One region of the Nocardiopsis mangrovi genome, then DNA from elsewhere that is predicted to be linked to it. Evidence: predicted binding sites of a transcription regulator. Region 1 holds the regulator's gene; the other holds the start of a gene.
What was found. Region 1 encodes HrcA, which represses chaperone genes, less so after heat shock. Its sites were predicted from a motif close to TTGGCACTCTCNNNNNGAGAGTGCCAA; they were not measured.
Positions count from the first base shown of each region.

Region 1 (10,957 bases):
CGAGTTCGATCAGCTCCTCGATCAACCGGACGACCAGTGCGGTCTCGTCGGGACTGCCGCTGATGGTGATCTCGTTGCCGCGCACGTGGATGTCGCTGTCGAAGGAGCGCTCCACGGTCCGCAGGAGTTCGTCGCCGGATCCGAGCAGGTTGACCATCGTGTGCTCTTCGGGCACCACGATCTTGACCTGGGTGCTGGAATGTGTTGACTCGACCATGGTGTGGCCTCGCGGCCGTCTCGCCCCTGCCTCTCGATCGTCGTCCGCGGCGTGCGCGGCGGGACCGCTGTGCGCCGGTTGTGATCACCGTGGTCGCAGTGATCTCGGTGAACCGCTGTGGTCCCTTCGAATTCTACCAACGCCCCCCGCCGCGGCCCGAAGCGTTTTCTACCCGGGCGGCCACTCCAGGCCGCGGCCGCCGAGCAGGTGGCCGTGCACGTGGAAGATGGTCTGGCCGGCACCGGCGCCGGTGTTGAACACCAGCCGGTACCCGGTATCGGCGATCCCCTCGGCGACGGCGACCTCGTGGGAGTCGCGGGCGATGTCGTCGACGATCCCGGCGCCGGCCCGGGCGGCCTCCCCGGCGTCGGCGTAGTGCTCGCGCGGGATGACGAGGATGTGGGTCGGGGCCTGGGGGTTGATGTCGCGGAAGGCGACGGTGCGCTCGCCCTTGCGCACGATCTCAGCGGGCACCTCGCCCGTGACGATCTTGCAGAACAGGCAATCGGGTCGGCTGGCGGCCACCTGCTGGTCCCCCTCTGTCTCGGTGCGCGGGCGTCCCGCCCGCCGGTCCGCCCCCATGATGCCGCAGTCGAAAGGGGCGCGGGCGCGGATGCCCGCGGCCGGGCCGGGGGCCGGGCGGTTCCCGGGGGGACGGGAGGGGCGTGCACCGGGGGGAGCGTGTGCCGATTCGTCCGTGGATTCGGCCGTACGGGTATCGCCGCGGGCGCGGATCTTCTACGGTGGCCACGGTGCGGCCATCCGCGGCGGGTGTGGCGCCGCCGTGACAGCGAACCCTCTCCCGAGAGGGGTTCGCTTCACCCGAACGGACCGCCCAGCCCTTGCGGCGCGGGCTATTCTGTTCCTTCGCGTGGCATCATCCAAGCCGTCCCTTTTGCCGGTGGTGTACGGAGCCGCCGGCCGGCGACGCGGATGGGCCGCACGCGGTTTCCCCCGAATGATCAGGTCAGGCGTCGGACCCCAGAGCTGGAGCGAGAAGAACAGGTATGCCCTTTCGTAAACCCGGCGACAAGGGCGCGCGTCCTACGGACGTGACTGAAACAATGGTCGCCGGCGCCGCGGCGGCACCGGCGACGGCCGAGTGGGACGCCGACCAGGCCGTGACGCAGCTGTACAGCGCGCACTACCGGCCGCTGGTCCGGCTCGCCACCCTGCTCGTCCGCGACTACGCCACCGCCGAGGAGGTCGTCCAGGACGCGTTCGTCGCCATGCACGGCGCGTGGCGCCGTCTCCGGGACCCCAACAAGGCGCTGTCCTACCTGCGCCAGTCGGTGGTCAACCGCGCCCGTTCGGTCCTGCGCCACCGGGCCGTGGTCGAGAAACACGCCCCCAAGGCGTTGCCCGACGCCCCGAGCGCCGAACACGGCGCGCTGGGCGAGCTGGAGCGCGCCGCGGTGATCGAGGCCATCCGCAGGCTCCCCACCCGTCAGCGTGAGGCCATCGTGCTCCGGTACTACGGGGATCTCTCCGAGGCCCAGATCGCCGACTCGATGGGGATCAGCCGCGGCGCCGTCAAGAGCCACACGGCGCGTGGCATCGCCGCACTTCGCTCGGTTCTGGAGCAGACGACATGACCGATCCGTTCGACGCATCCTTCGAGGAGCGGCTGCGCTCGGCCCTGAGAGCCGAGGCCGACTCCGTGGACCCGTCGCCCGAGGCGCTGGGCAAGATCCGCGCCCGCACCGCCCGCAACCCGGTCTCCGCCTGGTTCGGGCTGCCGTGGCTGCGCCCGGCCCTGGCCGCCGGCGCGGCGGCGGTGATCGCCGGGTCCGTCCTCCTGGGCACCCCGCAGGTGCGCGAGCAGCTGCTGCCGTCGTCCCTGAACAGCCCCGCGGGCGATGGGGGCGGCGCGGGTGGCGACGGCGCCGACGGCCATGCCGAGGATGGCATGAGCGGCCCCGGCGCCGCGGGCGCCGACGGCCGCGACCCCTCGGCCTCTCCGCAGTCCGACGGCGGGACGGCCGACCCCGAGTCCGAGTCCGCCGAGGGCGGCCCCGGTGTCGCCTCGCTGTGTTCGGCCCCGCCCTCTCCCGAGCCCAGCACCACCGCCCCCAGCGCGGCCGAGTCCGACGAGCCCTCGCCCGATCCCGGGGAATCCGCCGACGACGACTGCGTCCCCAGTCCCGGCCCCTCCGAGCCCGGTGACACCGGCGCGGGCGACCCCGCCGACCCCGCCGCGCCGGAGGAGCCCGGCGACGACGGGGGCGGCGAGGACGGCGACGACGTCGACGGCACGCCGAGCCCGCCCCAGACCCTGCCCGGCGACACCCCCGACGGGGCCTCCCAGGTCCAGTAGAGGGGATCCCGCCCCGCCTCCGGAGCGCACAGGGCCCGGGGGGCACCGCTTTCGGTCCTCCCCGGTGCCCGCGCGGCCCGCGGGGGAGTCTCCGGCGACGGCAGCGCTCCGGAGCGCCCGGTGCCGGGCGTCCACCCTTGCGCGGATCTCCGCAGCCGGTCCGCGCCCGCCGGGGCTACCAGCGTCCGCAGCGCGCCTGGAGGACGGAGAGCGCGGCGACCCCGGCGGTCGAGGTGCGCAGCACAGTGGGTCCCAGGAGCGCCCGGACGGCGCCCGCGCCGTCGAGCGCGGCCAGCTCGGCGTCGGACAGCCCGCCTTCGGGGCCGACCACCACGACGATGCCGGGGCCGTCCGCGGTATCGGGAAGCGGGAGCGACGACAGCCGGTCGTCCCGGGCGCCCTCGTGCAGGACGATCCCCAGGTCGGCGGCTGCCACGAGCGCGACCACGTCGCGCGTGGCGGCGAGGTCGGCGACCTCGGGGAGCCGGCTGCGCCGGGCCTGCTTGGCGGACTCGCGCGCGGTCGCGCGCCACTTGGCGACGGACTTCGCCGCCCGCTCGGACTTCCAGCGCGTCACGCACCGCTCGGCCGCCCAGGGCACGATGGCGTCCACACCCGCCTCCGTCATGACCTCGACGGAGAGTTCGCCCCGATCGCCCTTCGGCAGCGCCTGGACGACCGTGATGCGGGGGGACGGCTCGGGGTCCACCGACCGCTCCTCGACGGCGCAGACCACGCTGTCCTTGCCGACGTCGGCCACCACGCAGCGGGCGCGGGTCCCGGCGCCGTCCACGAGGTCCACGACCTCGCCCGCGGCGATGCGGCGCACCGCGGCGGCGTGCCGGCCCTCGGGGCCCGACAGCACCACGCGGTCGCGGTCGAGCTGCCCTGCTTCGGCGAGGAAGACGGGAGGCGTCACGGGTTCCCTTTCTCGGATGGGCGGCCGGCCCACGGCACCGCGGCACGGACGGCGGCCGCGGGACGGCGAGGGCCCCGCGGCGCGCTGCCGGGGGCCCTGACGTGTCCGTGGTGCCGGCGCGGCCCCGCCGCGCCCTCTGTGGGGCTCAGCGGGCCCCGAAGGCGTCGCGCAGGCGCGAGAAGAGGCCGCCGTGGCCGGGGCTGAACTTGCCCGGCGGGTGGTCCTCGCCGCGGAGCTCGGCGAACTTGCGCAGCAGCGCCTCCTGCTCCTCGTCGAGCTTGGCGGGGGTCTCGACGTCGACCTGGATCATGAGGTCGCCCCGGCCGCCGCCGTCGAGGTGCTTGGAACCGCGGCCCCCGAGCGTGATCACATGCCCGGATCCGGTACCGGGGCGCAGGTCGATCTCCTCGGTGCCGTCGAGGGTCTCGAACGTGAAGGAGGCGCCCAGCGCCGCCGCGGTCATGGGCACCGTGATGGTGCAGTGGAGGTCGTCGCCGCGCCGCTCGAAGATCGGGTGCGGGCGCTGGACGATCTCCAGGAAGATGTCACCGCGCGGGCCGCCGTTGGGGCCGACCTCGCCCTCGCCCGCGAGCTGGATCTGCGTGCCGTCCTCGACACCCGCCGGGATCTGGACCTTGCGGGTGACCTTCTCGCGCACCCGGCCCTCGCCCGCGCAGTCGGCGCAGGGGTCGGTGATGATGCTGCCCTGCCCCGCGCACTGCGGGCACGGGCGCGAGGTCATGACCTGGCCCAGGAAGGAACGCGTGACCTGGGAGATCTCACCGCGTCCCTGGCACATCTCGCAGGTGTGGCGGTGGGTGCCCTTGGCCGTGCCCTCGCCCTGGCAGGTGGTGCACAGGACCGCAGTGGGGAAGGTGACGTCCTTGGTCACGCCGAACGCGGTCTCGGAGAGGTCGAGTTCGATGCGCACCTTGATGCTGCGTCCGCGGCGCACGCGGTCGCGCGGGCTGCGCCCGGCGCCCGGCTGGCCGCCACCGAAGAACGCGTTCATGATGTCGTCGAACGGGAAGCCCGCGGCGCCGCCGCCGAACCCGCCGGGGCCGCCCGCACCGCCGCCGCCCGGAGCGAACGGGTCGTGGCCCATGTCGAACATGCGCCGCTTGTTCTCGTCGGAGAGGACCTCGTAGGCCTGGGTCACTTCCTTGAAGCGCTCCTGGGTCGTGGGGTCCGGGTTGACGTCGGGGTGGAGTTCGCGGGCCAGCCGCCGGTACGCCTTCTTGATCTCGTCCTTCGTCGCCTCGCGACGAACCCCGAGGATCGCGTAATAGTCCCTCGCCACTTACTGTCCCGCCAAAATCGTTCCGACGTACCTGGCCACAGCGCGCACCGCTCCCATCGTTCCCGGGTAATCCATTCGAGTCGGACCGACGACGCCGAGCTTGGCCAGCGACTGGTCGCCGAAGCCATAGCCGGCGGACACGATCGAGGTGGATCTGAGGCCCTCGTGGGAGTTCTCCGCGCCGATCCGTACCGTGAGCATGGACGGGTCGCCCACCTCTCCGAGCAAACGGATGAGGACCACGTTTTCTTCCAGCGCTTCGAGTACGTCACGAAGGCTAGCGGAGAAATCCACCGCCGCGAGATTCGCGGTCCCTCCGAGGACGATCTTCTCCTCGTGCCGCTCCACCAGGCTCTCCAGGAGCACCGACAGCACCGAGACCGCCATCCGGCGATCGCCGGTGGGCACCTGCGCCGGCAGGTCCTCGACGGCGGTGGGGACGTCGGTCAGCCATTTGCCGCCCAGCGCGCGGTTGAGCATCTGCCGCAGGTTCTCGACGGAGTCCTCGGTGACCCCGCCGAGGCCGTCGATGACGCGCTGCTCCACCCGCCCGGTGTTGGTGATCAGCACCATCATCACGCGCTGGTTGCCCAGGGGGACGAGTTCGACGTGCTGCACCGACGAGCGGGTGAGCGAGGGGTACTGCACGATCGCGACCTGCCGGGTGAGCTGCGCGAGCAGGCGCACCGTGCGGGCCACGATCTCGTCGAGGTCGACGGCGCCGCCGAGGAAGGTCTCGATGGCGCGGCGCTCGGCCGAGGACAGGGGCTTGACCGTGGACAGCCGGTCCACGAACAGCCGGTACCCCTTGTCGGTGGGCACCCGCCCCGCGCTGGTGTGGGGCTGGGTGATGTAGCCCTCCTCCTCCAGCGCCACCATGTCGTTGCGGATCGTCGCCGGCGACACCCCGAGGGTGTGGCGGTCGGCGAGGGCCCTGGACCCCACGGGCTCGTTCGTGGACACGTAGTCCTCGACGATGGCACGCAGGACCGCGAGTTTGCGGCCGTCGAGCACGCGTTCACCTCCCTGGCACTCCGTGGTCGTAAGTGCTAATTCTATGCCGTCGCGCAAGGGCGGGCCGGAACGCGGGACCGCGGTTCGGGCCGGCACCGCCCCGGCCGCCGTCCCGGCGCGCCGCGCGCAGCGTTCCGGGGCGTCTCCGTGACGCGGTGCGACAATGATCGCCATGGCCGTCGATCCCGCACCTCCGCGCGTCGACCCGGCGCGGCTGCGCCCGGTGCGGGCCTGGTACGGGATCGGCGCGGCGATCGCGGTCTGCGGGCTGATCGCCGGGGCCATGGGGTTCGTGATCGGGCTGCTGAACTCGGAGTCCCTGCCGCACTTCCGCGCTCAGTTCGGCGACGACGAGACCGCGATCGTCGACTTCGACCACGCGAATCAGGGCACCCACGCGTGGCTCATCTACACCGACCGCTACACGACCGACGACGAGATCGCCGCGTTCTGCACGATCGACGGGCCCAGGGGGCCGGTCACGGTGAGCCCGGCCCATGACCAGCACTCCGACGGCTGGTTCCTGGCCGGCCGGATCGACGCGGCCGAGGCCGGCGACCACACCCTCCGCTGCCACAGCGGCGAGGGCCTCCGCTACGCGGTCGGCTTCGGAAACGACGCGCACGGCGTGTCCACGGGGGTGCTGTGGACCGTCGCCGCCGCTTTCGCCCCGGCGGTCGCGGGGGTCCTCATCGGCGCCGCGGTGCTCATTCTCACCGCTGTCCTCCGCGCCCGCGACGGGCGGCGCGTCCTCGCCGGCGGGCAGCCGCGCGACGGCGCGCGGCGGCGGGGAGGAAGGGTGCCCTGACGGCGGCCCCGCTGCGGCCGCCCCGCCACTGGACGGGCAGGGGGCACGGTGTCCGGTGCCCCGCCGGAGGGCCCGGCGCCGCTAAGATCGCGGGCCGTGGGCACTGACTCTGGCAAGCGGCGCGGCAGGCGGTACGGGGACGACGTCCTGGCGGGCGACTGGCGGCGGCCCCGGAAAGGGGCGGTCCCCGAGGTTCCCGTGGAGCACGGACTGGTGGTGGAATCCGCCGACGAGGGGTTCTGCGGCGCGGTCGTGGCCTGGGACAAGGCGACGGTGACCCTGGAGGACCGCGCGGGCCGGCGCCGGGTGTTCGACCTCGCGCCGGCGGCGTTCCTGGTCGACGGCCGGCCGGTGACCGTGGTGCGTCCGGCCGCGGCGGCGCCCTCGGGACCTCTGCGCAGCGCGTCGGGGTCGGTCGCGGTCCGGGGCGCGCGGGCGCGCGTGGCCAGAGAAGGCCGCATCTACGTCGAGGGAGCCCACGACGCGGAGCTGGTCGAGAAGATCTGGGGGCACGACCTCCGGGTCGAGGGCGTGGCGGTGGAGTTCCTCGAGGGCGTGGACCACCTGCCCGAGATCGTCGCCGCGTTCGCCCCCGGGCCGGAGCGGCGGCTGGGGGTGCTGGTGGACCACCTGGTGCCGGGGTCAAAGGAGTCGCGGATCGCCGAGCAGGTGTCGTCCCCCTATGTGCTGGTCGCCGGCCACCCGTTCATCGACATCTGGCAGGCGGTCAAGCCCGCCGTCCTCGGTTTCGCGGCCTGGCCCGCGGTGCCGCGCGGCACCCCCTGGAAGGAGGGGGTGCTGGCCGCCCTCGGCCGGCGCGAGGAGCCCGGTGAGGCATGGCGGGGCATCCTCGGCCGGGTCCGGACATTCGCCGATCTGGAACCGGAACTGCTGGGCCGCGTCGAAGAACTGATCGACTTCGTCACCGCGCCCTACGTGGTGCGAGACTAGGACGCGTCCGCGCCGACCCCGCGGTGACGGCGTGCGGCGGCAGGACGCGCCGGACGGCATAATCTGCTCCACGCAATCGGCACAGCCAAGGGACATGATGAGCGAGACCCCGCCCCACCGACCACAGCCCCAGGACGAGCCCGCGGGAGGGCAGCCCGTGCCCGGCCACACCGCCCCCAGCGGCGGCCAGCCCGGACAGGGGCAGCAGGCCGGCACCGGGGCACAGCCGGGGTACGCCCAGCCGCCCCACCCGCCCCAGGCGCCGCAGCAGCCCTATGCGCAGCCGGGCCAGGGCTACGACCAGCAGGGATATCCCCAGCCGGGCTACGATCCGGCCCAGTACGGCCGGCCGGCCTACGGGCAGGCCCAGCAGCCGCCGAACCCCCCGCAGCCGGGATACGGCGTGCCGCAGGCGCCACCGCAGCAGCCCGGATACCGCGCCCAGCCCCAGCAGCCCGCGGCCCCCGCCTACGGCCAGCCGACCGGCGGGCAGCCCGGGTACGCGCAGCCCTCCGGTGAGCAGCCCGGGTACGGCCGGCAGCCCTACCCGCCGCAGCCGGGCCCCGCCGGGCCGCAGGCCCCGCAGTCCTACGCGCCCCAGGGATACGCGCCCCAGGGGCAGGAGCAGCAGGCCGCCGCGGCGGCCCAGCAGCAGCCGGGCTACCCCCAGCCCCAGCAGCCCGGATACCCCGCCCAGCCCCAGCAGCCCGCGGCCCCCGCCTACGGCCGGCCGGCCGGCGGGCAGCCGTTCCCCCAGCAGGGGCAGACCGCGGCCGACGACCCCACCTGGGCGATGATCGCGCACCTCTCCGGGGTCATCCTCGCGTGCTTCGGCTGGCTGCCCGCGCTGGTGGTGTACTCGGTGAAGAAGAACCACTCGCCGTTCGTCCGCCACCACGCGGGCGAGGCGCTGAACTTCCAGCTCACCCTGTTGATCCCCTACCTGCTCACCTCGGCCGCCTATATCGCGCTCGGCGTCTTCGCCCCGACGACATCGTGGATCGGCTCCGTGTTCATCGCGGTGATCTGGGTGCTGTCGATCGTGTTCGGGGTGCTCGCCGCTCTCGGCGCGAACAAGGGCGCCTGGTACCGCTACCCGGTGTCGGTCCGCTTGGTGAAGTGACCGCGGCCGCCGCCGCGCGGAACCCGCGCGGCGGCCGGGCCGTCCCATCGGGGCGGGCCGGTGCCCCCGAACGCCCCCGAACGCCCCCGAACAGCCAGCTACCGCACGGCCCGCGGCCCGACCACCGGGCCCGGGCGGCAGAGACCGAGGAGACCATGAGCTACCCACACCCGCCGAACCCCTCCTACGGCGAGGGCCAGGGCGGATACCAGCAGCAGTACCCGGGCGGCTACGGCCCGCCGCCCGGAGGCGACCACGGCTACGGCACGGGTCCGCAGCCGGGCCAGTACGGCCAGCAGGGCCAGCAGGGCTACCCGGGGTACCAGGAGCAGCAGCAGGGCTACCCGGGCCAGGCTCCGCAGCCCGGCGCGCAGCAGCCCTACGCCGCCGCGCCCTATGGCCAGTACGGGCAGTACCAGCAGCCCCACCAGCAGCAGGGCGGCCAGGTGACGGCGGACGACCGCCAGATGGGCCTGCTCATCCACCTCGGCGGGGCGATCCTGGGCTTCCTCGTGCCGCTGGTCTTCTACTTCATCAAGAAGGACGAGTCGCCGTTCCTCCGCCACCAGGCGGCGCACGCGCTCAACTTCCAGATCATGCTGGCGATCGCCTACTTCGTCTCGGGCATCCTGATGATCGTCATCATCGGCTACCTGACGTTCCTCGCCGCCTGGATCCTCGGCCTGGTGTTCGGCATCATGGGCGGCCTGGCGGCGAACCGGGGCGAGTGGTACACGTACCCGTTCAACCTTCCGATCGTGAAGTAGCGGCCGCCGACCGCGGCAGGGCCGGGCGGCGCTCAGGTGAGATCGCGCACCACGGCGTCGGCCAGCAGGCGGCCCCGCCGGGTGAGCACCGCACGGCCACGGGCGTGGGCCGAGGGGTCGAGCAGGCCGTCGGCCACAGCTCGCTCGGCCGCGGCGCGTCCGGGGCCGTCGAGCAGGTCCAGCGGGCATCCCTCGGCGATGCGCAGTTCCAGCAGGATCCGCTCGAACCGCCGGTCGGCGTCGCCGAGGACCTCGCGCGCGTGACCGGGCGAGACGCCGTCGGCGATGCGCGCGGCGTAGGCCGCTGGGTGCTTCACGTTCCACCAGCGGACCCCGCCGACATGGCTGTGGGCCCCCGGGCCCACCCCCCACCAGTCGCCGCCGGTCCAGTAGAGCAGGTTGTGGCGGCTCCGGGCCCCGGCGCCGCGCGCCCAGTTGGAGACCTCGTAGGCGGTGTAGCCGGCGGCGCCCAGCGCGTCGTCGGCCATGAGGTAGCGGTCGGCCATGGTGTCGTCGTCGGGTGCCGCGAGCTCTCCGCGGCGCACGCGGGCGGCCAGCCGGGTGCCGTCCTCCACGATCAGCGAGTACGCCGAGACGTGGTCGGGGTCCGCGCCGACCGCGGCGTCGAGCGACTCCTTCCAGTCGGCGTCGGTCTCGCCGGGCGTGCCGTAGATGAGGTCGAGGTTGACGTGGTCGAACCCGGCCTCGCGCGCCCAGGCGACGCAGAGCTCCGGCCGTCCGGGGGTGTGGGTGCGGTCGAGGATGCGCAGCACCCCGGGGCGGGCGCTCTGCATCCCGAAGGAGACCCGGGTGAACCCGGCGTCGCGCAGCCGCAGCAGGTAGTCGCGGTCGACGGTCTCGGGGTTGGCCTCGGTGGTGACCTCGGCGTCCGCCTCCAGGCCGAATTCGGCGTCGATCGCGGCGAGGACCCGGCCGAGGTCCTCGGGGGGCAGGAGGGTGGGCGTGCCGCCGCCGAAGAACACCGTGCGCACGCGGGCCGCGCCGGCCCCCATGGCCCGGCGCGCGAAGCGGACCTCGGCGGCGGCCTGGTCGGCGTAGGTGGCGGGTGAGGCGACCGCGCCGCCGTCGCGGGAACGCAGTTCGGCGGCGGTGTAGGTGTTGAAGTCGCAGTAGCCGCAGCGTGTGACGCAGAACGGCACGTGGACGTAGAACCCGAACGGCCGGCTCCCGGCGCCCGCGAGGGATCCGGCGGGCAGCGAGCCGTCCGCGGGGACGGGGTCGCCGTCGAGTACGACTGAGGGCATGCGTCGAGACTATCCGCCCCCGTACCCGCCGGGTGCCGGGCGCGGAGCCCGCCCACCTGCGGCCGCGCCGCGGCAGGAGGGCTCAGGAGCGCAGGAGGCCGGCCTCCCGGTCGCGCTCCAGGCCGCGTTCCACCTTGGCCGCGAGCTCGGCCCATTTGTCGGAGCGGCCGGGGAGGGCGAGCACGCGGCGCAGCAGGTCGATGTCGCGGTCCAGCCCGGCACGGAATCCGGCCATGACGGTGATGCCGTGGCCGGGGCGGTGCACGATCTCGACGG
Region 1 covers NZ_JBHSFQ010000002.1:275,251-286,207, reverse strand. The annotation lists gene ACFO4E_RS03240 (PhoH family protein) at 1-217, opposite strand, end outside; gene ACFO4E_RS03235 (histidine triad nucleotide-binding protein) at 386-742, opposite strand; gene ACFO4E_RS03230 (SigE family RNA polymerase sigma factor) at 1,282-1,812, shown strand; gene ACFO4E_RS03225 (hypothetical protein) at 1,809-2,534, shown strand; gene ACFO4E_RS03220 (16S rRNA (uracil(1498)-N(3))-methyltransferase) at 2,710-3,453, opposite strand; gene dnaJ (molecular chaperone DnaJ) at 3,599-4,753, opposite strand; gene hrcA (heat-inducible transcriptional repressor HrcA) at 4,754-5,767, opposite strand; gene ACFO4E_RS03205 (hypothetical protein) at 5,940-6,575, shown strand; gene ACFO4E_RS03200 (DUF3097 domain-containing protein) at 6,672-7,526, shown strand; gene ACFO4E_RS03195 (DUF4870 domain-containing protein) at 7,621-8,649, shown strand; gene ACFO4E_RS03190 (DUF4870 domain-containing protein) at 8,805-9,416, shown strand; gene hemW (radical SAM family heme chaperone HemW) at 9,449-10,681, opposite strand; gene ACFO4E_RS03180 (MOSC domain-containing protein) at 10,764-10,957, opposite strand, start outside.

Region 2 (10,957 bases), on a different contig from region 1:
GACGCCTACCTGCCGCCCCTGGCCGGCGCCGGGTACACGCTGGTCGACCGCGACACCGGCGGCGACGGTCGCCGGCTGTTCAAGGGCCCCGACGTCAACATCGACCTGCACGTGCTCGGGGCCGGCTCGGCCGAGGCCGCCCGCATGCTGCGCTTCCGCGACCACCTGCGCACCCACCCCGGCGACCACGAGCTCTACGCCGCCGCCAAGCGCGGGCTCGCCGAGCGGCGGTGGGAGAGCGTGCAGGACTACGCCGACGCGAAGTCGCCGGTCATCGACGACATCATGTCGCGGTCCTGACCCCTTCGCGCGCGGTGTCCGGCGCCGCCGACGGCCCCGCGCGGGGCCATCGGGGGGGGCCGGAGCCGGCACGGACACGTCAGCCGAGCGCGCGCAGCTGGTCGCCGAACCAGCGCTGCGGCGACACCGCAGTGGCCTTCTCGGCCAGGTGCGCGCCGCGTTCGCGGCGTTCCGCGTCGGGCATCTCCAGCGCGGTGTGCAGCGCCCGCGCGGTCTCGCTGACGTCGTAGGGGTTGACCAGCAGGGCGTGTGCGCCGAGTTCGTCGGCGGCCCCGGCCTCGGTCGACAGCACCAGGGCGCAGCCGTCGTCGGAGAGCACCGGCCCCTCCTTGGCGACCAGGTTCATGCCGTCGCGGATCGGGTTCACGAGCAGCACGTCGGCCAGCCGGTAGGCGGCCAGGGAGCGCGGGTAGTCGTCGTTGACCTCAAGGATCAGCGGAGTCCAGGAGTCGGTGCCGAACTCCTCGTTGATCTCCTTGGCCACCCGGAGCACCGATTCGGTGTACTCGCGGTACTCCGGGACGTCGCCCCGGCTGGGGTAGGCGAACGCGAGGTGGGTGACGCGCCCGTGCCATTCGGGGTGGTCGCGGAGCATCTCCCGGTAGGCGTCGAGGCCGCGGACGATGTTCTTGGACAGCTCGGTGCGGTCGACCCGGACGATGAGCCGGCGGTCGCCGACTCTTTCGCGCAGCGCGGCGCGGCGCTCGGCGACGTCGTCGGCCGCGGCCCGCTCGCGCAGCCCGTCGGCGTCGGCGCCCAGGGGGTGCACGGCGACACCGATGACCCGGCTGCCGTACTCGACGGTGCGCTTGGCCCAGTCGACGTCGGCGCGCAGGAAGGTCTCGCAGCAGCGCAAGAAGGCATCGGCCCAGCGCCGGCTGAGGAAGCCCAGGTGGTCGGCGCCGAGCATGCCCTCCAGGAGTTCGCGTCCGATGTCGGCGGGCAGCATCCGGAAGTACTCCGGCGGCGCCCACGGGGTGTGCGAGAAGTGCGAGATGCGCAGGTCGGGGCGGCGGCCGCGGAGCATGCGGGGCACCAGGGCCAGGTGGTAGTCCTGCACGGCGACCCGGGCGTTGTCGGCGGAGCCGGTGAGCAGCCCCTCGGCGAACGCGGCGTTGTAGGCGCGGTAGTCGGCCCACTCGGCGCGGAAGCCGGCGCCGAAGCCGGGCTTGTTGGGGGTGTCGTAGAGCATGTGGTGGACGAACCACAGCGTGGAGTTGGCGACCGAGGTGTAGGCGTTGGCGAAGGTCGCCGGGGGGATGTCGAGCATCCGCACGCTGGTGCCGCCCACGTCGAACCCGGCCCGGTCGAGCCGGCCCTCGGGCGCGCGGGCGGCCGCCTGGCGGTCGGCGTCGGACAGGGCCGCGCACACCCAGAGCGTGTCGGCCTGGGCGGCGGCCGAGCTGAGGCCGGACACGAGCCCACCCCCGCCGCGCCGGTGGCGGAGCCCGCCGTCGTCGTCGATCGAAAAGGACACCGGTCCCCTGTTGGATGCGACGAGGATCTGTGCCTTGTCCACCTGATCGTCCACCTCTCGCACGATGTCCGGGCCGAGCTCCCATTTGACCACCCGCCTCCGGCGCCGGGCGGGGCCGGGTGGGTGTACGGGAAGGTGTCATAGGTCTCGCCCGTCACAGTGGAACCCAAACCTGCCGAGATGTCCGCGCGTGTCCGCCCGGATACGGAGCCGGCGCCGCGGCGCGCATCCGGTGCGCCCCAGGGCGTCGCGCGCCCCGGACGGGCGTGCGGCGGCCCGGACGCGCCCGGGCGGCCGCGGCCCGCGCGCCGCCATCGCGGTCGCCCCCGGATGGCAGAGCCGGTGGGGAGTCGGTTACAGTGGCGAACGTATCCCGAGCGGATCACCGACAACTTCATATTGCTCATCCAGAGGGGTGGAGGGAACGGCCCTGCGAAGCCCCGGCAACCATCTCGGCGTGCGATTCCGCGGAAATTGCGGGGCGGCCGGGGCAGGTGCCAACTCCGTCCTGGAGCCAGATCGGCTCACAGGGAAGATGAGGGGAGACGCCTCGCATGGCGATGACCGCCACCGGCCCTGGTGCCACCACCGCCCGCCCTTTCGGCCCCGCAGTGGCCCTTTCCTGCCGCGAGTGCGGCGAGCGCTACGACCTCTCTCCGCGCTTCGCGTGTGAGTTCTGTTTCGGCCCCCTTGAGGTCGCCTACGAGTTCGGCGAGGTCAGCCACGCGTCCATCGCCGCCGGGCCCGCCAGCATCTGGCGCTACGCCGAACTGCTTCCGGTGCCCGCCAACGTCGCCGAGCTGCCCAACATGAACCCGGGCCTCACCCGCCTGGTCCGCGCCGACCGCCTCGCCGCCGAGCTCGGCATGCGCACGCTGCACGTCAAGGACGACTCCGGCAACCCCACCCACTCCTTCAAAGACCGTGTGGTGGCCATCGCCGTCGAGGCCGCCCGCACCTTCGGGTTCCGCACCCTGTCCTGCTCCTCCACCGGCAACCTCGCCGGGGCGGTCGGCGCCGCCGCGGCGCGCGCCGGCTTCGGCTCGTGCGTGTTCATCCCCGCCGGGCTGGAAGAGGGCAAGGTCATCATGGCGGCCGTCTACGGCGGCCGCGTGGTCGCCATCGACGGCAACTACGACGACGTCAACCGGTTCTGCTCGGAGCTGATCGGCGACCCGGCCGGCGAGGACTGGGGGTTCGTCAACGTCAACCTCCGCCCCTACTACGGTGAGGGCTCCAAGACGCTGGCCTACGAGATCGCCGAGCAGCTCGGCTGGCGGCTGCCGGAGCAGATCATCATCCCGATCGCCTCGGGCTCCCAGCTCACCAAGATCGACAAGGGCTTCCAGGAGCTGATCCGGCTGGGCCTGGTCGAGGACCGGCCCTACAAGATCTTCGGTGCCCAGGCCACCGGCTGCTCGCCCGTCGCCCGCGCGTGGGAGGAGGGCCACGACGTCATCCAGCCGGTCAAGCCCGACACCATCGCGAAGTCGCTGGCCATCGGCAACCCGGCGGACGGCCCCTACGTGCTCGACATCTGCCGGCGCACCGGCGGCGCCGTCGCGCACGTCGGCGACGCCGAGGTGGTCGACTCCATCGGGCTGCTGGCGCGCACCGAGGGCATCTTCGCCGAGACCGCGGGCGGGGTGACGACCGGCGTGCTGCGCAGGCTCCTCGCCGAGGGCGCCCTCGACCCCGCGGCCGAGACGGTCGTGCTCAACACCGGCGACGGCCTCAAGACGCTCAACGCGGTCGAGGCCGGGGTGACCGCCACCATCAAGCCGTCCCTGAAGGCATTCAGGGACGCCGGGCTGCTCTGACGCCGCCCCCGCGCCCTTTCCGGCCCGGTCCCGCCCCGTCCGGGCGGGCCGGCGCCCGTTCACGAAGACAAGGAGTCATGCGCTCATGAGCGTCAGTGTTCGCGTCCCCACCATCCTGCGCACCTACACCAAGGACGCGGCCGAGGTGACCGCCGATGGGGCCACCCTCCAGGACGTGCTGGACGACCTTGAGGCCGCCCACCCCGGTATCCGGGCGCGGATCCTCGACGACAGCGGGAAGATCCGCCGCTTCGTCAACGTCTACGTCGGCGACGAGGACGTCCGCTTCGCCGACGGCCTGGCCACCGCGGTCGCCGACGGCACCGAGGTCTCCATCATCCCGGCGGTCGCCGGCGGCTGCTGAGCCCCGCCCGGGCGGCGCCGGGGCGCGCCGCCGAACCCCCACCCGCATCCCCCGGGCCCGTCCCGGGGGTGCGGGTTTCGGCTTCGGGGGCCGGGTTGACCTGCGGGTGATCACCCGGCGAATTCGGGCACAGGTCGTTTGCACTCGACCATGGAGAGTGCTAAAAATGGGAGCCTTAGCACTCTGAGATGAGGAGTGCTAACTCCGGATCGAGACGATGAGGCCGCGGTCTCCGGCAGACGGGTTGCCGGGGCGAGCCGGGGCCGTCCGTCGCGGGCATCGGCTCGTTCCCACGCGTACCAGCCCGGTCTCGGGAGGACAAGAAGTCTATGGCAGCCAAACTGATCGCGTTCGACGAGGAAGCCCGGCGCGGCCTTGAGCGCGGCATGAACCAGCTCGCCGACGCCGTCAAGGTGACCCTCGGCCCCAAGGGCCGCAACGTCGTGCTGGAGAAGAAGTGGGGCGCCCCCACGATCACCAACGACGGTGTCTCCATCGCCAAGGAGATCGAGCTCGAGGACCCGTGGGAGAAGATCGGGGCCGAGCTCGTCAAGGAGGTCGCCAAGAAGACCGACGACGTCGCCGGTGACGGCACCACCACCGCCACCGTCCTCGCCCAGGCCCTGGTGCGCGAGGGCCTGCGCAACGTCGCCGCGGGTGCCAACCCGGTCGGCCTCAAGCGGGGCATCGAGGCCGCCGTCTCCCGCATCAGCGACGAGCTGGCCAACATCTCCAAGGACGTGGAGACCAAGGAGCAGATCGCCTCCACCGCCTCCATCTCCGCCAGCGACACCCAGATCGGCGACGCCATCGCCGAGGCGATGGACAAGGTCGGCAAGGAAGGCGTCATCACGGTCGAGGAGGGCCAGACCTTCGGTCTGGAGCTCGAACTCGCCGAGGGCATGCGCTTCGACAAGGGCTACATCTCGCCCTACTTCGCCACCGACCTCGAGCGCATGGAGACGGTCCTCGAGGACCCCTACATCCTCATCGTCAACTCCAAGATCTCCAACAACAACGAGCTGCTGCCCGTTGTCGAGAAGGTCCTCCAGGCCGGCCGCCCGCTGGTCCTGATCGCCGAGGACCTGGAGGGCGGCGCGCTCCAGACCCTCGTCCTCAACAAGATCCGCGGCACCTTCAAGTCCGTCGCCGTCAAGGCCCCGGGCTTCGGCGACCGCCGCAAGGCGCAGCTCGGCGACATCGCCGTGCTGACCGGCGGCCAGGTCATCACCGAAGAGGTCGGCCTCAAGCTGGAGAACACCGAGCTCGACATGCTCGGCCGTGCCCGCAAGGTCGTCGTCACCAAGGACGAGACCACCATCGTCGACGGCGCCGGCGAGGCCACCGCCATCTCCGGCCGGGTCAACGAGATCCGCAACGAGATCGAGCGCACCGACTCCGACTACGACCGCGAGAAGCTCCAGGAGCGCCTGGCGCGCCTGGCCGGCGGTGTCGCGGTCATCAAGGCCGGTGCCGCCACCGAGGTGGAGCTCAAGGAGCGCAAGCACCGCATCGAGGACGCCGTCCGCAACGCCAAGGCCGCGGTCGAGGAGGGCATCCTGCCCGGTGGCGGCGTCGCGCTGCTCCAGGCCGGCGTCCCGGCGTTCGAGAAGCTGGAGCTCCAGGGCGACGAGGCCATCGGTGCCGACATCGTGCGCCGCGCCATCGAGGAGCCGCTGAAGCAGATCGCGATCAACGCCGGCCTTGAGGGCGGCGTCGTCGCGGAGAAGGTGAAGAGCCTGGACCCGGGTGTCGGCCTCAACGCCGCCACCGGTGAGTACACCGACCTGTTCAAGGACGGCGTCATCGACCCGACCAAGGTCACCCGCTCCGCGCTGCAGAACGCGGCCTCCATCGCCGCTCTGTTCCTGACCACCGAGGCCGTCATCGCCGAGAAGCCGGAGAAGGCCGCCCCGGCCGCCCCGGACGCCGGCATGGGCGGCATGGACTTCTAAGCCCTCCTGTCGAGGTCTTCTGAGGTCCGGGTACGCGAACAGCAGCACCTGCGACGACAAGGGCGGTCCCCTGCGGGGCCGCCCTTGCTCGTGTCCGCGGCCGGGCGCTCCTTTGCAGCGGGCCGGCGGGACGGCGGAGCGCCGCGGCGGTGCCGGTCCCGGGGCCCGCGCGTCACCGCGCCGACGCGGGCCGTTCTCCCGTGTGTCGGCTGCTTTTCTCGTATTCCCGCGCCCGCCATTCCGCCGTCCGCCTGATGCGGGCTACGCGAATGTGTCATTGGCCGCATGTCGAAGACGCATGGAACCGTTTCGGTGTTCCGTGCGTCGCACTGCTTTCCCCCGATGCCCTTTTTTCGGGATGTCACTGAGAGTGCTCTGAAGGGGTTGCGATACGGCAACGGAAACGCAACCGTACGGTGGCGCAGGCGCGCGAAAACCTGAGGGTACAGGCATTGCCGCTCGGGAATCCCGAACGTGTTCGCAGCGTTACCGAAAATCTTCCCCCGGTCTGACCTGGACATAAACCTCATCCATGGGGCAAAATGTTCGAGCTGCGGATGCGTGCTGATACGTTCACTGATATCCCCATTCCCCGCTCCCCTCAATGGAGTTTTCCCGATGTCCAAGCCTTTTAATGTCCGCATGCTGATCGGACTCGCCGCTGTCGGGGCCATGGTCTCCCTCAGCGGTTGCGGCGCCGCCCTCCAGGAGACGCTCGACGCGGCCGAGGACGTCCAGGCGTCCGCCGAGGCCGAGCTCGACGACCCCATGGCGGACGAAGCGGACACGGACGTCTTCGACATCTCGGTCGGCGACTGCCTCAACGACGCGACCGTCACCGACGAGGTCACCGAGGTGCCCACCATCGGGTGCGACCAGCCGCACGACTCGGAGGTCTACCACGAGTTCGAGTCGACCGCCTCGTCGTTCGACCAGGCCGCCATCGACACCGAGGCCGAAGAGGGCTGCCAGGCGGCCTTCGAGCCGTTCGTCGGAGCCTCGTGGGAGACCTCGGTGTTCTACTTCTCGTGGTACGCGCCCACCCAGGAGTCCTGGGACTCCGGCGACCGCGAGATCGACTGCCTCATCTACGAGGAGGGCGTCCAGAACACGGGCACCCTTGAGGGCTCCGGGCGCTAGCCGTCGCCCGCTCGTGCAACCGCCTCTCCGCCCGTAGCGCGGAACAACGGAGTTCCGACCGATCCGGGCCGCCCCGCCCGGACCGTGGCGGGCCGCGGAGTTCCGCCCGGCCCCCGCAAACGGCCGACACAGGTGTCACATCACCAAGGATGGAGTGTTTCTGATGTCCAAGTCTTTGACCGTCCGCACGCTGATCGGTCTCGCCGCCGTCGGCGCGACCGTGTCCCTCAGCGGGTGCGGCGCCCTGATCCAGCAGATCGCCGGCGGCGGTGCTCAGCCGGCCCCCGAGACCGAGTCGGCCCCCGCGGCGGAAGGCGGCGACACCGCCGCGCCCCCGGCCGAGGCGCCCGGAAGCGGTGAGGAGAACACCGACATCTTCGACCTGTCGGTCGGCGACTGCGTCAACGACGGTGCCAGCACCGGCGAGGTCACCGAGATCCCGACGATCTCCTGCGCCGAGCCGCACGACTCCGAGGTCTACCACGAGATCCAGTCGACCGCCTCGTCGTTCGACCAGACCGCCATCGACACCGAGGCCGAAGAGGGCTGCCAGGCGGCCTTCGAGTCCTTCGTCGGTATCGACTACGGCTCGTCCGTGCTGTACTTCTCGTGGTACGCGCCCACCCAGCAGTCCTGGGACTCCGGCGACCGCGAGATCGACTGCCTGATCTACGAGCCCGACGTGCAGACCACGGGCACCCTCGCCGGCGCCGCCCGCTAGCGACCGCCCCGCGCCCCTTCCCCTACCCACCCTCTCCGCGGAACCGCGGAACGCCGATGTGCCGACCGACCCGGGGTGCCCCGCCCGGTTCGGGAAGGCCGCGGAATTCCGGCCGCCACGTGGTGTTGATACAGGTGTGACCCTGCGATCGACACGCCTGTCCGTCCTCGACCGGTCCAGCGTCCGGGAGGGGCGGGACCACGCCGGCGCCCTGCGCGAGACCCTCACCTTCGCCGGTCAGGCCGAGTCCCTCGGCTACCACCGGTTCTGGGTGTCGGAGCACCACAGCGTCCCCGGTGTGGCGGGATCCGCGCCCGCCGTCCTGGCGGCGTCCCTCGCCGCGGCCACCCGCCGCATCCGCATCGGCACCGGCGGCGTGATGCTCCCCAACCACCGGCCCCTGATCGTGGCCGAGCAGTTCGGCGTCCTCGCCGCACTGCACCCCGGACGCATCGACATGGGCCTCGGCCGGTCGGTCGCCTTCACCGGCGGCATCCGGCGCGCACTGGGCACCGGGACCGAAGCGGCCGACGCCTTCCCCGCCCAGGTGGCCGAACTCCTCGGCTACTTCACCGGCGACCAGCGGGTCCACCCCGGTGTGCGCGCCATCCCCGGGGAAGGGCTCGACCCCGCCCCGTTCATCCTGGCCACGGGCGAGGGCTCCGCCTTCGCCGCCGACGCCGGCCTGCCGCTGGTGATCGCCCCCGTCCGCGGCACCGACGAGATGCTCCGGCTCATCGAGCGCTACCGCGCGCGCTTCCGGCCGTCGCCGTGGTCGGCCCGGCCCTATGTGGTGGTCTCCATGAACGTCGCCGTGGCCGCCACCCCCGATGCCGCCCGCATGCTGCTGGCGTCCGAGGCGTGGGCCAACGCCCACGCCCGCACGCGCGGCGTCTTCCCGCCGTTGTCCCCGCCCGAGGAGGTGGCCGCGCGCGAGATGACGGCGCGCGAGCGCGACCGCTTCGACGAGGCGATGCGGGGACACGTCCACGGCACGGAGGACCAGGTGTCCGCCGAACTCGACGCGCTCCTGGCCCGCTCCGCGGCCGATGAGATCCTCGTCACCCTCAGCGCCTTCGACCGGGGCCGCATGCTGGACTCCTACCGCCGGCTCGCCGGGATCGCCGGGCTGGGCGACGGCACGGGGTACCGCGCCGGCCTCCCCGGGACGGTCGGCCGCGCCGGACGCTGAGCGCCCGCGCGGCGCACCGGCCGTCGGCCGGCGCGCGTTCAGTCGATACGGCCGTCGTCGCGCAGCAGGTCCAGGAGCCGCCGTACCGCGGGGGCGCAGCGCGGCCGATCGGCGGAACCCAGCCAGGCCAGCTCGGCGATCTCGCTGCGCGCCGCCGGCTCGCCGTCGTGCTCGGCGGTGAAGCAGGCCAGGCGCACCCGGGTGCCTTCGGGGTAGCCGTCGGCGGCCTCGTCGATCACCGCGTAGGGGGTGATGGTCGCGGGCCGCAGCGCCACGCCCACCTCCTCGGCCGCCTCACGGGCGACCGCCTCGGCGTCGCTCTCGCCGGGTTCGCGCTTGCCGCCGGGCAGGTAGAACAGCTCGCGCCCGCGGGTGCGGACGCACAGCAGCCGGCGGTCGTTCAGCCGAACCCAGGCCAGGGCGTCGATCACCGGGGCGGGTGCGGCGGAGGAGGCGTTCATGGGCGCAAGCCTAGCGCTCCCCCGTTCCGCCGCCGGCCTCGGCGAGTGCGGCCCGGTCTTCGGCGCCGAACCGCTCCTCCAGCTCCTCCGGGGACGCGTCCACGTCGATCCGCGCCACCGGCACCCCGCGGGCCGTCTCGATGGCGCCGAGCCGGCGCATGGCCCGGTCGCTCGCGTACTTCAGCAGCTCTCCGTGGGGGATCTGGTACTGCCGCGCTTCGGGGTCGGTCAGCGGCTCGTCGTTGCGCTCCACGGTCGCCATGAGGTGCGGCATCAGCTCCTGCAACCGGTCGGAGATCACCGCCCAGTTGGCGTCGTCGGCCGCGACGTGGCGGCGGCAGGTGAACGTGCCCCACGCCATGTGGCGGCGCTCGTCGTCGCCGATGCGCTTGATGATCTCCCGCATGCCCGGGAAGATCCCGCGCACCGTGCAGATGTGGTTCCAGGCGTAGTAGCCGGTCAGGGCGAGGGACCCCTCGATGACGTGGTTGTAGGTGACCGAGGCGCGCACCTGGTTGCGGGGCCCGGGGTCGTCGTCGAGCGCCTTGAGGGAGGCGGGCAGCTCCTCGTAGAACAGCGCCCGGTAACCGGGGTTGCGGTCGAGGTGGGAGTGGAGGTCGGCGTCGACGCCCAGGGCGTCCAGCCAGAGCCGGAAGACCTGGACGTGCTTGGCCTCCTCGAACGCGAACTGGGTCAGGTACATCTCGTCGCCGATGCGCCCCTCGGCGGCCATGGCCCGGATGAACGGCTGGATGTCCTGGGTGACGGCCTCCTCGCCGGCCACGAACTGGGCGCAGAGGCGCAGGATGCGCTCGCGCACCTCCTCGCTCAGCCCGGCCCAGTCCTCGGCGTCGCGGGTCATGTCGATGTCCGCCGGGTCCCAGAAGCGGGCGTTGCCCTTGGCGAAGAGCCGCAGGGGGAAGGAGTCCCAGTCGAGACCCCCGGAGCGCAGGGAGTGGAAGCCGTCGCGGTGGGGGGAGGGGGAGGGGGCCGAAGGGCCGGGGGGAACTGGCATCGTCGTCCTCCGTGTAGTCCGGGCCCCCATGATTTGACATTCCTCGCTCTCATGTAAAGCGGGTGCGGGATTTTTCCGCCCGGCCGCGCGACGCCGGTCGGCCGGCGCACGGCCGGGCGCCGCGGAGCGGTAACGTCGTGGTGCGCCCCGCCGCGGGACGCCTCCGACCACGGGGCTCCGCGCCGCCGCCGACCCCGCTCGGCCGCCCCGGGGTCCCGTTCCTCGAACCCCTCTGACGTGGGAGACAACGTGTTCTGTGGCGATCCGAGCCGACCCGGCTACGCCTCCTGCGCCGAGCAGGAGGGGCTGTTCGCGATCGCGTCGCTGATCCCCGCGATGCTCGCCCTGGTGCTGATGGTCGCCGCGTTCGCCACCCCGGCCATCCGCCAGAACGCCTCCCTGCGGGCGCGGACCCTGCTCTACTCCCTGATCGCGTGGGCCATCGCCGGCTTCACCTACGTGCTGGGGGCGCTGCCCTCGGTCTAGGGGCGCCCCTCCGGCCGGAAACGGCG
Region 2 covers NZ_JBHSFQ010000010.1:103,849-114,805, forward strand. The annotation lists gene ACFO4E_RS12900 (GrpB family protein) at 1-300, shown strand, start outside; gene ACFO4E_RS12905 (alpha,alpha-trehalose-phosphate synthase (UDP-forming)) at 380-1,819, opposite strand; SAM riboswitch class I at 2,178-2,319, shown strand; gene thrC (threonine synthase) at 2,332-3,597, shown strand; gene ACFO4E_RS12915 (ubiquitin-like small modifier protein 1) at 3,683-3,961, shown strand; gene groL (chaperonin GroEL) at 4,291-5,916, shown strand; gene ACFO4E_RS12925 (septum formation family protein) at 6,559-7,056, shown strand; gene ACFO4E_RS12930 (septum formation family protein) at 7,220-7,777, shown strand; gene ACFO4E_RS12935 (MsnO8 family LLM class oxidoreductase) at 7,914-8,969, shown strand; gene ACFO4E_RS12940 (NUDIX hydrolase) at 9,008-9,430, opposite strand; gene ACFO4E_RS12945 (R2-like ligand-binding oxidase) at 9,441-10,445, opposite strand; gene ACFO4E_RS12950 (hypothetical protein) at 10,695-10,931, shown strand.
Region 2: a site for HrcA is predicted at 4,099-4,125, ahead of groL (chaperonin GroEL). Genes of this name have one in related genera too.